3 regions of the Enterobacter cloacae complex sp. HYC033_NIDB genome follow, and region 3 is predicted to be linked to each of the others. Evidence: predicted binding sites of a transcription regulator. Region 3 holds the regulator's gene; each other region holds the start of a gene.
What was found. Region 3 encodes Fur, which represses iron uptake genes when iron is present. Its sites were predicted from a motif close to ATAATAATGAGAACNACTATCAA; they were not measured.

Region 1 (4,272 bases), 820 kb from region 3:
AAGGGTTATGACATGCCGGAGCTATTGAGCGCCGCGCTGCTGGATATGAACTGGCACGGCATTCAGGAGCCCGTTGAAGACGTGGAAGCCTTTGAAGCCGCCGCGTTGAAAAAGGAGGGGTTGGATCTTCCAGCCGTACCGCCGCGCTATCGCAGCAGCTATTTCGCCCACATCTTCGGCGGCGGCTACGCGGCAGGGTATTACGCCTATCTCTGGACGCAGATGCTGGCGGACGATGGATATCAGTGGTTTGTCGAGCAGGGCGGTTTGACGCGCGTGAACGGACAGAAATTCCGCGAGGCGATTTTGTCCCGCGGCAACAGCACTGATTTAGCTGAACTTTACCGGAACTGGCGCGGGCACGATCCGAAGATCGAACCGATGCTGGAGAATCGCGGATTGAGTGCGTAAGGCTTTTTTAGTGTGGGAACAGAACCGGGCGCGAGGCCCGGTTTTTTCTTTCCCAAAATGAATCCTTAATTCTGCGAAATTTGCAGGAGGATAGGGGCCAGCTTCACGTAGCTACACCTTTACTTTTACCCAGTAAGGATCCCCGCGACTTTAGAACATCTGGCGCTTTAACCCGACTTTATCCGTTGGCCGGACTAAAGATACTGCTTCAGCGTCCACGTTTATAAGTCAGCCATCCCTCACAGGATGGCTGTATATTGTTTAATTTAATGAAATACGAACCACACTATCCGGGCCTTTCGTCGTGTTGTCGTCATTGAAGTCCTGCTTCACGGTTACGTATAACGTTTTACCGTCCGGTGTTACCAGAAGACTGTTGGGATGGCTGGTGAACGTCCAGCTGTTTTTCACAGCATAGCTCCCGGCGTCAAGCTGCAACACCTTCCTGGATTCGCGCTGAGTGATGAAAATTTCGTTGCGCTCAGCGTTAAACTTTATTCCCAGCGCATCGCCTTTAAGACGCTTGATAACTTTCCCGCTGCGCTCATCAAATACCAGTGTGGTTTTGGCTTTTGAATCATCAGTCACGAACAGGCGCCCGGTGGCCGGATCTTCTGCCATATTCAGGAACAAATACGCTTTTTTATCTCCCGGCGTCCAGCGCTGTTCGATTTTATACGTCTCCGGGTTAATCACCAGAATTTCACCGCCGCCATTGGCGGCATAAAGGCGGTCTGTCAGCGGCGAATAAATAATCCCCGTCACCCATTTCCCGGCATTTTCGATTCGGGCTTTTAGCGTCATGGTGTTGGCATCAACCACGGAGATAAACCCAGGGTCGGCAACGCCGCCGATAAACAGTTGTCCCTTGTGGAAGAGGATTTCACGCGCACCAACCGGGTCGCCATCCTTGTCTTTGCCTTCAAACATCAGGCGCTGTAGCACCTTGCCGCTTTGCACGTCCACTTTCGATACCCCGCCATCAAGGGTGTTGGTGGTGTAGTAGACCTTGCCATTATCGTCCGCTGCCATGCCGAAGTTTTTCAGGTCGGTGTGGGTTTCACCTTGCGTGGCAAGCGTTGTGGGATCCAGTTTATAGAGCACCCCGCCGTTGACGTTTTTGAAACTCTGCGCGCTCGCAACGTACAACGCGTTTGCCGTTGGGGAGTAAACCATCTCATACAGACCGTCAGCGAGTTCGCGCTGCTTGAGCTCAGCCGAATCCGGGAGGGCTGCTGACGCCGTTGCGCTCAGGGTTAACGCCGCGGTAAGAATGCTTAAGCCCCATGTCTTTCCTTTTAGCCAATGGAATGTGTTCATTTTTTGTTCCTGTCATGCGCGAGCCGCGCTGATTTTGATAAATATACATTTATTTACATTTAACTTACAAAATTACCTGTGCATAATAAAGCAAATAATTATCATTTCCATTCTTATTTGGATGAATGATTTGCACATAACGACAACAACAGACAGGTAACATGATGATTTTTAATGGCAGGGCTAATCGCGCGAAAGCGCCCGCAGGATTAATTCCTGCTTCCTTCTCACTTTCACTGCTTGCGCTGGCAATGTCCGCCGTCATGCACCCGGCACAGGCGGATGAAAATACGCAAGAACAAGAGATGGTTGTCTACGGTGACGGGAACGGGAGCGCCGACTCGCAGCAGGATTATGCGGTAAAAACCACGCGTTCAGGCACCAAAATGCTGCTGACCCCGCGCGATATCCCCCAGTCAGTCAGCGTCGTGACGCGCCAGCGTATGCAGGATCAAGACCTGCAAACCATTGACCAGGTACTTACCAATGCCACCGGCGTTTCGTCGCAGCAGGTTGATAGCGAGCGTTCCAGCTACTTTTCCCGCGGCTTTGAAATCACCAATTTCGCCTACGATGAGATCCCCACATCAATGGGCGACGCGTGGAACTTTGGCGATGCGCAGGAAGATACTGCCATTTATGATCGTATAGAGATTGTGCGTGGCGCAAACGGCCTGATGACCGGCGCTGGCGATCCGGGAGCAACGGTGAACATGGTGCGTAAACGTGCCGACAGTAAAACCTTCAGGGGCAACGTCAGCGCAAGTTACGGAAGCTGGAACAAACAGCGTTATGTGGGCGACATCTCCGCGCCCCTCAATTCCGACGGCAGCCTGCGTGGGCGCGTCGTGGCAGGTTATCAGGATCAGGACAGCTGGCTTGACAGATATGGCAAGCGCAAGAAATTTCTCTATGGCGTCATTGAAGGCGATGTAACGGAACACACGACGGCCTCGCTGGGCTGGGACTATCAGCAAACAAACACAGCCAACCCGACCTGGGGCGGATTACCCAGCCTGTACAGTAACGGCAGCCGTACCCATTACGATCGCAACGTCAATACCTCGGCAGACTGGACGGGATACTCCGTTGAGTCGCGTAAAGTTTTTGCTAACCTCACCCACAACTGGGATAACGGCTGGTCGGTGCGTTTCAATGGAACCCACGGCGAGCAAACGTTCAATGATACCCTGCTTTATGTGATGGGCAATCCGGACGCCACCACCGGAGAAGGCGCATCAGGCTGGGGTAGTAAGGATCGCGGCAAGCGCACTCTGGACGCCTTTGATGCCTACGCCAGCGGGCCTTTTGAACTTCTCGGGCGTCAACATCAGCTGATGGCCGGAGCCAACTATAGCCGACAGCACAATGCTACCTTCAGCAAAGACGGGCCAATGGACAGTGCTCAGATTGGCATCTTCAACAACAGCTGGGACGGCAGCGTGGCCGAGCCGGAGTGGGGCGACTGGTATCAAAATGCGGATGATATCGTGCGGCAAAAATCGGCGTATACGGCGGCACGCCTGTCGCTGGCGGATCCGTTGTCGCTAATCGTTGGCGCACGTTATACCCAGTACAGCTCAGATGGCAGCAGCGGCGATATGCGTAAATACAACACAACCCCTTACGGCGGGCTGGTGTATGACATCAACGACAGCCTTTCCGCTTACGCCAGCTATACCTCAATTTTTGCCCCGCAAACCAAACGCACGAAAGAGGGTGCATGGCTCTCTCCCGTCACCGGTAAAAATTATGAAACCGGCCTGAAGGCAGACTGGATGGACGGTCGACTGACCACCAACGTTGCCGTATTCCGCATAGAACAGGAGAACGCGGGGGAGGAAATCAGCGGGGTATTCGTTAATGGATCCAGCGAACAAGCTTATCGCGCAACCAAAGGCGCAGTGAGCAAAGGGGCGGAATTTGAGGTGAACGGTGCCGTTACCGACAATCTACAGCTTACCTTCAGCGCGACCCGCTATGTTGCCCGTGATTCAGATGGCCGCTTCAACAGCTTTGCGCCGCAGACGCAGCTTAAGGTGTTCAGCCGTTACCGCGTCCCGGCGCTTCCGGATCTGACCGTAGGCGGCGGCGTGAACTGGCAGAATCAGGTGTACAAAGATGTCACCGGTCCGGACGGCGAGACGCAGCGCCTCTATCAGGGCAGCTATCCGCTCGTCGACTTGTTCGCGCAGTATCAGCTGACGAAACAGCTGGCGGTGCAGGCAAACGTTCGTAACCTGTTCGACCGCGAATACTACTCATACCTTGATGACTCTGCCGTCTATGGCGAACCGCGTAGCGTCTCGGTAAGCATGAGTTACACATTCTGATCTAATCAGCTTATCGCTATCCTGGCCATCACCTGTTCCGAAATGCGCTTCGGCCCCACCAGCGGCAACGACACGGCGATGGCCGCCATGCCATTGCCATCCTGGTAACGAATAATGTGCCGGTTTGAACGGGGGACGAGCCTGGTGCCGGAAACATTGGATCAGTTAAAGAAGACGTATGTTGGATATGCAGTAAAACAGCCAGACG
Region 2 (4,272 bases), 1.2 Mb from region 3:
GTTCCCGAAACAATCTTGTTTTTGTAATCGTTGCGGAACCAGGTTATGCCAGCCTCGTAGCCTTCCAGCGCAAAGGCCAGGCCAATCTCTTTGTTCACGCTGATTTCAGGATCCAGATCCGGGTTACCTAACAGGTAACAGCTTCCTTCGGAAACGTTATTCGGGCAGCCATTGCCGCGGGTGGAAAGCAGATAGCCTTCGCTGGATTGATACAGGTTTGGCGCTTTAAATACCCGAGCGATACCCGCTTTAACCTTGAACATGTCACCCAAATCCTGAGAGAGGTTCAGGCTAGGACTCCAGTTGCTGCCAAACTGATTGTGATAATCAAAGCGGAGCCCTGGGATCAGGTTGGTGCCCTGGCGCGCTTCAATATTGTCCTCAAGATAGATGCCAGTGAGGTCAGCGCTGTTTTTGCTGTTGCGCTCAGAAGCCGTACCGGGAACGCCGTTAATCACTTCTCCCGACACATTTGTCGCCTGCATTGAGGCCGGATCGTTCAGTTCATCACGGTTCCATTCTGCACCGACGGTTAGCGTCTGTTCGACCAGCCAGAAGAAAGGCATGTTCAGTTCACCCGTTGAACGGTATGACTCCAGCCGGCTGGTATCGTATTTATCGCTATTGATCATCCCCTCAACTTTGCCCGTAGAGCCTTCTTCCAGGCGGGTGTTGTTGGTCTTTTCATAATAAACACCGAACTTTGACTGACCCCAGTCCCAGATGCCGTTGTGCGTAATGCCATAAGACTGGCGGTACATTCGGTTCGTTTCGTGTCCATACAGGGACGACACCAGACCTTCAGGGCTGACGTTGCTGTTGCTGTATTGAGTATCACCCGCGTAGATATTGCCCTGGCGGCTGTAGCTGTAGTCGAAATCGATAATCTGCTGTGGCGTGAGTTTCCAGGAGAACAGGGCATTAATGTCCTTGTTGCGCACGCCTTCACGTCCGGCGGCGTAAGAACCGTTTTGCGCGGTGTTGATGTCCTGAGCATCTGCGTCAGTTTTGTTGATATTCCCGTACAGGCGCATCGTTAACGCATCGCCCGCAAGGGGGCCGCTCAGATCAAAATTAGCGCGTTTCGTCGCTCCCTCTTTATCATTTTCAGGCTGGTTAGTGTACAGGGAGAGCGAGCCGTGCCAGTCGTTGGTCGGGCGTTTGGTAATGATGTTGACGACGCCGCCGGCCGCCCCCGAACCATAGCGGGCGGCAGCAGGTCCCCGGAGCACTTCAATGCGCTCAACCATCTCTGGCGGAACCCAGTTGGTATCCCCGCGGGTGTCGCGCTCCCCGCGCCAGCTGTAGCGCACCGAGTTACGTGACGTCACCGGCACACCGTCAATCAGAATCAGCGTGTTCTCCGGCCCCATACCGCGGATGTCGATCTGGCGGTTGTTACCGCGGCTGCCTGTCGCGCTGTTTCCGGTGAGGTTAACCCCGGGCATTTTGCGAATAATTTCTGAAAGATCGTTAACCGGTGGATCCTTTTCTATGTCCTTTGCCGTGATGATGGAAACCCCCGGCTGTTGCTTCAGCGCCTCTTCAGCGGTGGCCTGAACAACCATTGTTTCACCATCGGCGAGAGGATCTTCCGCTGCGTGTGCGCTCTGATAAAGCGTTGAAAGAATGGCGAGCGTAAATGTAGCCGGGGCAAATCTTATTATGTTATTCATCAACTCATTTCCATTTGTTAAAAATGCGATGACGAATATTAATGATAGTCATTCTCATTACAATAAAGTGACAGCAATCTCCATAAAATCTTCATGATTCAGACATTTTCGCAGGGAGGATGTAGAGAAAAGAGAAGGCGGGAAAAGAGGCCAGACCGCGCGGCGATCTGGCCAGAAGGATCAGTGCTTGTCATCCTGCGGCATGTGGCGATAAATATAAACGCCGCTGAGCAGGGTGAAGATAAGAGTCAGCGCCGTCAGACCAAACACCTTGAAGTTGACCCAGATATTCTGCGGCAACCAGAATGCGATATAGATATTCGCCAGACCACACAGAATAAAAAATAGCGCCCAGGCGATATTCAGACGCCCCCACACAGCCTGCGGCAGGGTCAGTTCTTTCCCCAGCATGCGCTGGATCAGCGGCTTCTTCATCACCCACTGGCTGATGAGGAGTGCGCCCGCAAACAGGCCGTAAATCACCGTGACCTTCCATTTGATAAATTCATCATTGTGGAAGAACAACGTCAGACCTCCAAACACCGCCACCATCAGGAAGGTGATGAGCGCCATCTTTTCAACTTTGCGATAGCGAACCCAGCTGTAAATCAGCACCACAGCCGTTGCCACAATCAGCGCCAGCGTACCGGCATAAATGTCGTACAGCTTATAAAAAGCGAAAAATACGATCAGCGGTAAAAAATCAAGAAACTGCTTCATTCTGCGATCCCAGTTACTGACGAATTAACATGTACAGGCGGAACAAATAGACCAGCAGCACGGCTGAAATCAGATTGCTCAGCGTATTGGCGACAACCGCTCCGACGTTTGGCGTTAACACCGCAAAATTCGGCGCAAACAGCAACAGCAGAGTTTTGGCCAGCAGCCAGCTGATAACGGCCGGGGCGACCAGTCGCATATTGGCCCATGCGAGCCTGATGCTGCTGCGCATGGCGGTGAAAATGCCCATTTTGTCCTGCACAACCATTACTGGCGCGAATGAAAGCACGATAGCCAGCAGCACGCCCGGAACGACAACCAACATTATCCCCATCTGGACCAGCAGCGTGGTAAGGAAGATGAGGATAAACAGTTTTGGCAGCACCGGAGCGCTGGCCCCGATTGCACGTAACGCGCTGACGCGTTGGCCGGCAGACACCAGTTGGATCATCAGCAACACGCCACCCGCCAGAATGGCGTTGCCAATCAGGCCCGAGAAGGTAGATGCCGCAGATGCGCGCAGCAAGATTTGCTGTTGCTCTGGCGTCATATTCTGCACAAGGTCAAACAACCCTGCGCTGCCTGCAAGATTTTCCCCCTGGCTCAGCGTGGCAATCTGTTCATCACTGGGTGAGAACGCATGACCCAGCACCACCGTAATAAAGGCGCACAACAACGCGATCAGTAAAAAGGTAATGAACTGATTGCGGAAAAAATTTCCCGTGTCACGGTAGACAGACTTCGCCGTGATAGACATGCACTCTCCTTGAGTATTGCAGGTGTTAATTAGCCGGCAATTGTACACCGGATAACACGCTGGTGGCAGCATCAAGGCTTGTATGGAAAAGCATATCTTTGTAAAGCGGCGGTAATCCATAGCGGGCGCGGGCGCGATTGCATGCCTCATTGACCTGCCCATCCTCTCCCGACATCGCGAAAGTGCGACACGGGCTGGGGCGATCCGCGTAAATGGAACAGCGGGTGGATACCCCAGGCTCACCTTGCAGTGCCACACAGCGGCTCTGTTTTTGGTTGGTGCCGCGCATACAGCGCAGAAAAGGGGTTAAGGGTTCAGTGAGATCAACCGGAACGGTGCCGCCGCCATCGCTGGCTTCAGCCCAGTAGAAAGAGACTCGGAAATACGCACAACAGGCTCCGCACGTCATGCACGGGTTATGATCACTCATGGCACACCTGCAAAAGTAGAACGCATCAAATCACATTGTGAGAGCGATAAATTATCCAGCCGCTACAGGAAGCGCAAGAGAGGGAAAACAGAAAATTTTGTAACCATGAGATGCCAAAAATTGACGCGGTAACAACTTATTGCTTTATGAGGCGTCACCAAAAATTAACCTAGATCAATGAATGTTAACTTACTGGTTTTAATGTGATCTGTGTTAGATCACTTATTACTCATTTGTGAGTATATTCTCCTCCGCAATTAAAACCACAACGATGGAGCGGATATGAAAAAATTAGCGGTGGCAGCCCTTATCTTAAGCAGTCTCTCTGGCGGCGCGTACGCGCATGAAGCAGGCGAATTCTTTATTCGTGCCGGTTCGGCAACGGTACGTCCAACGGAAGGGTCCGATAATGTACTGGGTATGGGCGGGTTTAACGTCAGCAATAACACCCAGTTAGGCCTGACGTTTACGTATATGGCAACGGATAACGTTGGCGTCGAGCTTTTAGCCGCCACGCCATTCCGTCACCGCGTCGGTTTAGGACCGACCGGGGACATTGCCACGGTTCACCATTTGCCACCAACGCTGATGGCGCAGTGGTACTTCGGCGATTCCAGCAGCAAGGTGCGCCCTTATATTGGTGCAGGGGTTAACTACACCACCTTCTTTGATGAGAAATTTAACGATAC
Region 3 (4,272 bases):
CAGTATTCGCATATTGTGGGCTGGGAAACCGTCCCCGCCTGGCCGCACCCTACCCTTTTTATTCGCGGCGGCAACTCCCCTTACGTCACTGACGCGTACCGTGACACGCTGCTGGCGCAATTCCCGCAAGCTCGCGCTCACGTCATTGCCGGTGCCGGGCACTGGGTACACGCGGAAAAACCGGATGCCGTCCTGCGCGCCATTCGCCGCTATCTTACTGATACAGCGAATTGATTAAAAAGCCAGCGACCGGAAGACGACGGGCTTCCAGTCGTTGGCGTGTGGATTTGGGTGATGTATGATGGCGCGCTTATCGCCCGGGCATTAGCAGGGCGGCGTGTTTCCCCCGAAGTCTCAGAATCATGGCCAAAGAACAAACGGACCGTACGACACTAGATCTGTTCGCGAATGAGCGTCGACCGGGACGACCGAAAACGAATCCGCTTTCGCGCGATGAACAGCTGCGTATCAATAAACGCAACCAGCTTAAACGCGATAAAAATCGTGGGCTTAAGCGTGTCGAACTGAAGCTGAATGCCGATGCCGTCGATGCGCTTAACGAATTAGCTGACGCGCGCAACATCAGCCGCAGCGAACTGATCGAAGAGATGCTGATCGCCCAGCTTGAGACGTTACGCGGCAAGGCGTGAGTCAGAAAATCCCCAATATTACCTTTTTCATGTAGCACAGAGTGCAGTCCTGCGTGATAGCTGTTTCCGCAGGGTTGCCTGTTCTGCTATTATTGCCCTTATCCGTGGACAATTTGCGCCACCATACCATTAAGTTTCAAGAGGTTATTTTACTCATGGCAATCATCGGCATTTTCTTTGGCAGTGATACCGGCAATACTGAAAATATCGCAAAAAACATTCAAAAACAGCTCGGTAAAGACGTTGCTGATGTGCATGACATCGCCAAGAGCAGCAAAGAAGATCTCGAGGGCTATGACATCCTGCTGCTGGGCATCCCGACCTGGTACTACGGTGAAGCACAGTGTGACTGGGACGATTTCTTCCCGACGCTGGAAGAAGTAGACTTCAACGGCAAGCTGGTTGCCCTGTTTGGCTGTGGCGATCAGGAAGACTATGCTGAATATTTCTGTGATGCGCTGGGCACTATTCGCGACATCATTGAGCCACGCGGTGCGGCGATCGTCGGTCACTGGCCAACGGCGGGTTACCATTTCGAAGCGTCCAAAGGTCTGGCAGATGACGATCACTTCGTTGGCCTGGCCATTGATGAAGACCGTCAGCCAGAGCTGACCGCTGAGCGTGTAGAAAAATGGGTTAAGCAGGTTCGTGAAGAGCTGAACCTGGACGATATCCTTAACGCCTGATATCCCTGCGGCGCAACTCCGGTTGCGCCCGTTTTCCAGGTAAAACCGATTAAATTAATTGCTACAAACTTTTAACTTTTTCGCCCAGACCTGTACAATATCCCCCTGGTAAAAAGTGGGTGCCATCGAACAAGTTTGTTGGTGATACCACGTTTTTATAAGCATACTTTGCTTGAGACTTGCAGTTTTCATTTAGCCATGGCAGTTCTATAATGAGACGCATTATCCCAAGTGCATTTTCTGTCACTTCTTCTTTTGAAGTGAATCGTTTAGCAACAGGACAGATTCCGCATGACTGACAACAATACCGCATTAAAGAAAGCTGGCCTGAAAGTAACGCTTCCTCGGTTAAAAATCCTTGAAGTGCTTCAGGGGCCAGACAATCACCATGTCAGTGCGGAAGACCTTTATAAGCGTCTTATCGATATGGGTGAAGAGATTGGGCTGGCAACCGTCTATCGTGTGCTGAACCAGTTTGATGACGCGGGCATTGTTACTCGTCATAATTTCGAAGGCGGTAAATCCGTGTTCGAGCTGACTCAGCAGCATCACCACGATCACCTGATCTGCCTCGACTGTGGCAAGGTCATTGAATTTAGCGATGATTCCATTGAATCACGCCAGCGTGAAATCGCCGCCCGTCATGGCATCCGCCTGACCAACCACAGCCTGTACCTGTACGGTCACTGCGCTGAAGGCGATTGCCGCGAAGACGACCACGCGCACGACGCGAAATAATATCGTGTTCATACTCTGAGCCAGCCGTAAGGTTGGCTTTTTTTTGCCTGAAAAAAGTCCGGTGGCGCTGCGCTTACCGGGCCTACGGGCTGTGACACCGTTGTAGGCCCGGTAAGCGCAGCGCCACCGGGCATAAAGCAACTTATTTATTGTTATTGCGAATCTCGTCCCAGATCTTATCGCAACGCTTCGCCACTTCCTGATCGTTACCGCTTTTCCGCGCCTGGATACAGGCCTGGTAATCCATCACGCGAACATTTTCCTGCGTCGCAAACTGCTCATGCGCTTTCTCTTTTTTCAGCACATTCAGCACGCTCTGGCAGGCTTCAATCTTCTCTGGCGATCCTTGTGCTGTATTGATGCAGGCGCTATACGCCTCCTTCAGACGGAAGTCTTCTTTCTGCGCCTGATCCTGCGCACACGCCACCAGCCCCGATGCCAGCAGCGCAACGATTACCATTTTTTTCATCATATGCAGTCTCCATGCAGGCGGGATTTCGCCCGCCTGCGTGTTCATCAGAAGATTGTGAATGGCGCAATGACCATGAATTTCACGTCACGTTCATCCTGGAAGATGTTGCCGTAACCGCCCGCGTAGCTCGGGATATCGGAGTGGTTGTCATACTGGGTGAAGTGCAGTTTGAACATCGTGCCTTTCGCACGGCCCTCCTGAAGGGTGTAAATCGCATCCAGGCTGTATGAAGACTCTTTCAGACGGTAGTTCGGATCGTAGTAGGCGTCTGGCGTAGCCATATCTGCTGGCTTCGCGTCCCAGGCGTACGCGTAGGACGCACCCACCGCCCAGCCAGGCAGGTTCCAGTTCTTCAGGTCATACATTGCGCCGAAGAAGACCGCCTTTTCGCCGTCGGCGTTGAAGTCAGAGCGGTTATCCCACCAGATATCCAGACGACCATTGGAAGAGGCGTAGGTTGGCGTCATACGTTGCAGGAAGTAGCCCTGCTGCCCTTCTGCCTTGACCCATGTTCCCTCCAGACGTAAATCAACCTGACCTACCTTGTAGCCGAAGGTCAACGCCTGTAACCACGCGGTGCCGTCATAGATATCATTTACGCTGCCATCACTGACTTTGTCGCGCGTACCGTAGAACTGATAGCTGGTGCTCAGCGGGCTACCCGCGATATCAAATTTGTAGCTGGCTTTAGCAAAGTACTGATCGATATAGCCTTCAGCCTGACCAAAAGCAGCTTCCAGCACCAGATCGTTTTTGAAGTCGTACTTCGCCCCCAGCGAGTGGAGATAATCAACTTTGGTTTTTTTATCATTCTGATAGAACTTGTCCATCTCAATGTGCCACGGCGCTTTGTACTCGTTGGTCCACATATAGGAGAAGCTCAACGCCCCCGCATCGCCGTAGTCAAAATTAGCACCGGCTTCCGCACCCTGATAGGTACCTGGCATAAAGCTCCAGTGCGGTGCTAACAGCGTCTGACCGGTTGGCTGGATATAACCTCCACGCGCCCAGACCGGACCATATTTGAATTTTGCAGCCGCTTTATACAGGCTGATTCCGCTTTTATCGCCGGACCAGTCTTCGTCGTAGGCTTTATTGCTGGAGGAGAACGCAATTTCGTTCGGATGGCCGCTGTCGCCATTTTCGGCCATTTCAATTGCGGTGAACGCGGCAATATCGATCCCGAACATATCGGCGGCATATCCCGACTGGAAATCCAGGTTGGCGTTCCAGGTCGAGTGAGAAAGGTTGGTTTTGTATCTATCTTCAGTGACGTCTTTACGGTCACGCTCACGCTGCCAGTAATAAATACCGCCCGTGAGGGTGGAATCTTCAATGAAACCTGCTGCTTTTGCCTCTGGCGCAACCACCAGGCCCGACATTGCTGTCACACCGGCGATAGCCAGCGCCAGCGCACAACGTTTGCCACTGAACGTACGCATATGTTTATCCTCTTTGACGTATAAATTGCTGTTACCAAAGGCAAACAGCGAAAAAATAAAAAAGTAGCGTTGAGAAAAACCTCGTTGACTACAATGGTTAGACTATTTTTCGCGACGCGAATTATCAATCTCTTTCTGTAACGGGAATGTAAGAATATGAGCAACCGCACATATTTCATCGTTTTCTGTTACATTTCATTCATAACTCCAAAAATGCGGGCGTTTGACAGAAAACCTTTTATTTCCATAAACATGCAATCGGTTTCATCGTTTAAACATTTGAG

Region 1: a site for Fur is predicted at 1,814-1,836, ahead of fhuE (ferric-rhodotorulic acid/ferric-coprogen receptor FhuE). Genes of this name have one in related genera too.
Region 2: a site for Fur is predicted at 1,718-1,740, ahead of O1721_RS16405 (TonB-dependent siderophore receptor). Genes of this name have one in related genera too.

What each region holds. Positions count from the first base shown of each region.
Region 1 is NZ_CP115123.1:3,004,507-3,008,778, forward strand. It holds gene dcp (peptidyl-dipeptidase Dcp) at 1-411, shown strand, start outside; gene O1721_RS14535 (YncE family protein) at 673-1,731, opposite strand; gene fhuE (ferric-rhodotorulic acid/ferric-coprogen receptor FhuE) at 1,896-4,064, shown strand.
Region 2 is NZ_CP115123.1:3,413,929-3,418,200, reverse strand. It holds gene O1721_RS16405 (TonB-dependent siderophore receptor) at 1-1,676, opposite strand, end outside; gene O1721_RS16400 (septation protein A) at 1,857-2,396, opposite strand; gene O1721_RS16395 (YciC family protein) at 2,410-3,153, opposite strand; gene O1721_RS16390 (YkgJ family cysteine cluster protein) at 3,179-3,583, opposite strand; gene ompW (outer membrane protein OmpW) at 3,866-4,272, shown strand, end outside.
Region 3 is NZ_CP115123.1:2,183,717-2,187,988, reverse strand. It holds gene ybfF (esterase) at 1-234, shown strand, start outside; gene ybfE (LexA regulated protein) at 363-650, shown strand; gene fldA (flavodoxin FldA) at 806-1,336, shown strand; gene fur (ferric iron uptake transcriptional regulator) at 1,628-2,074, shown strand; gene chiQ (ChiQ/YbfN family lipoprotein) at 2,217-2,543, opposite strand; gene chiP (chitoporin ChiP) at 2,591-3,988, opposite strand.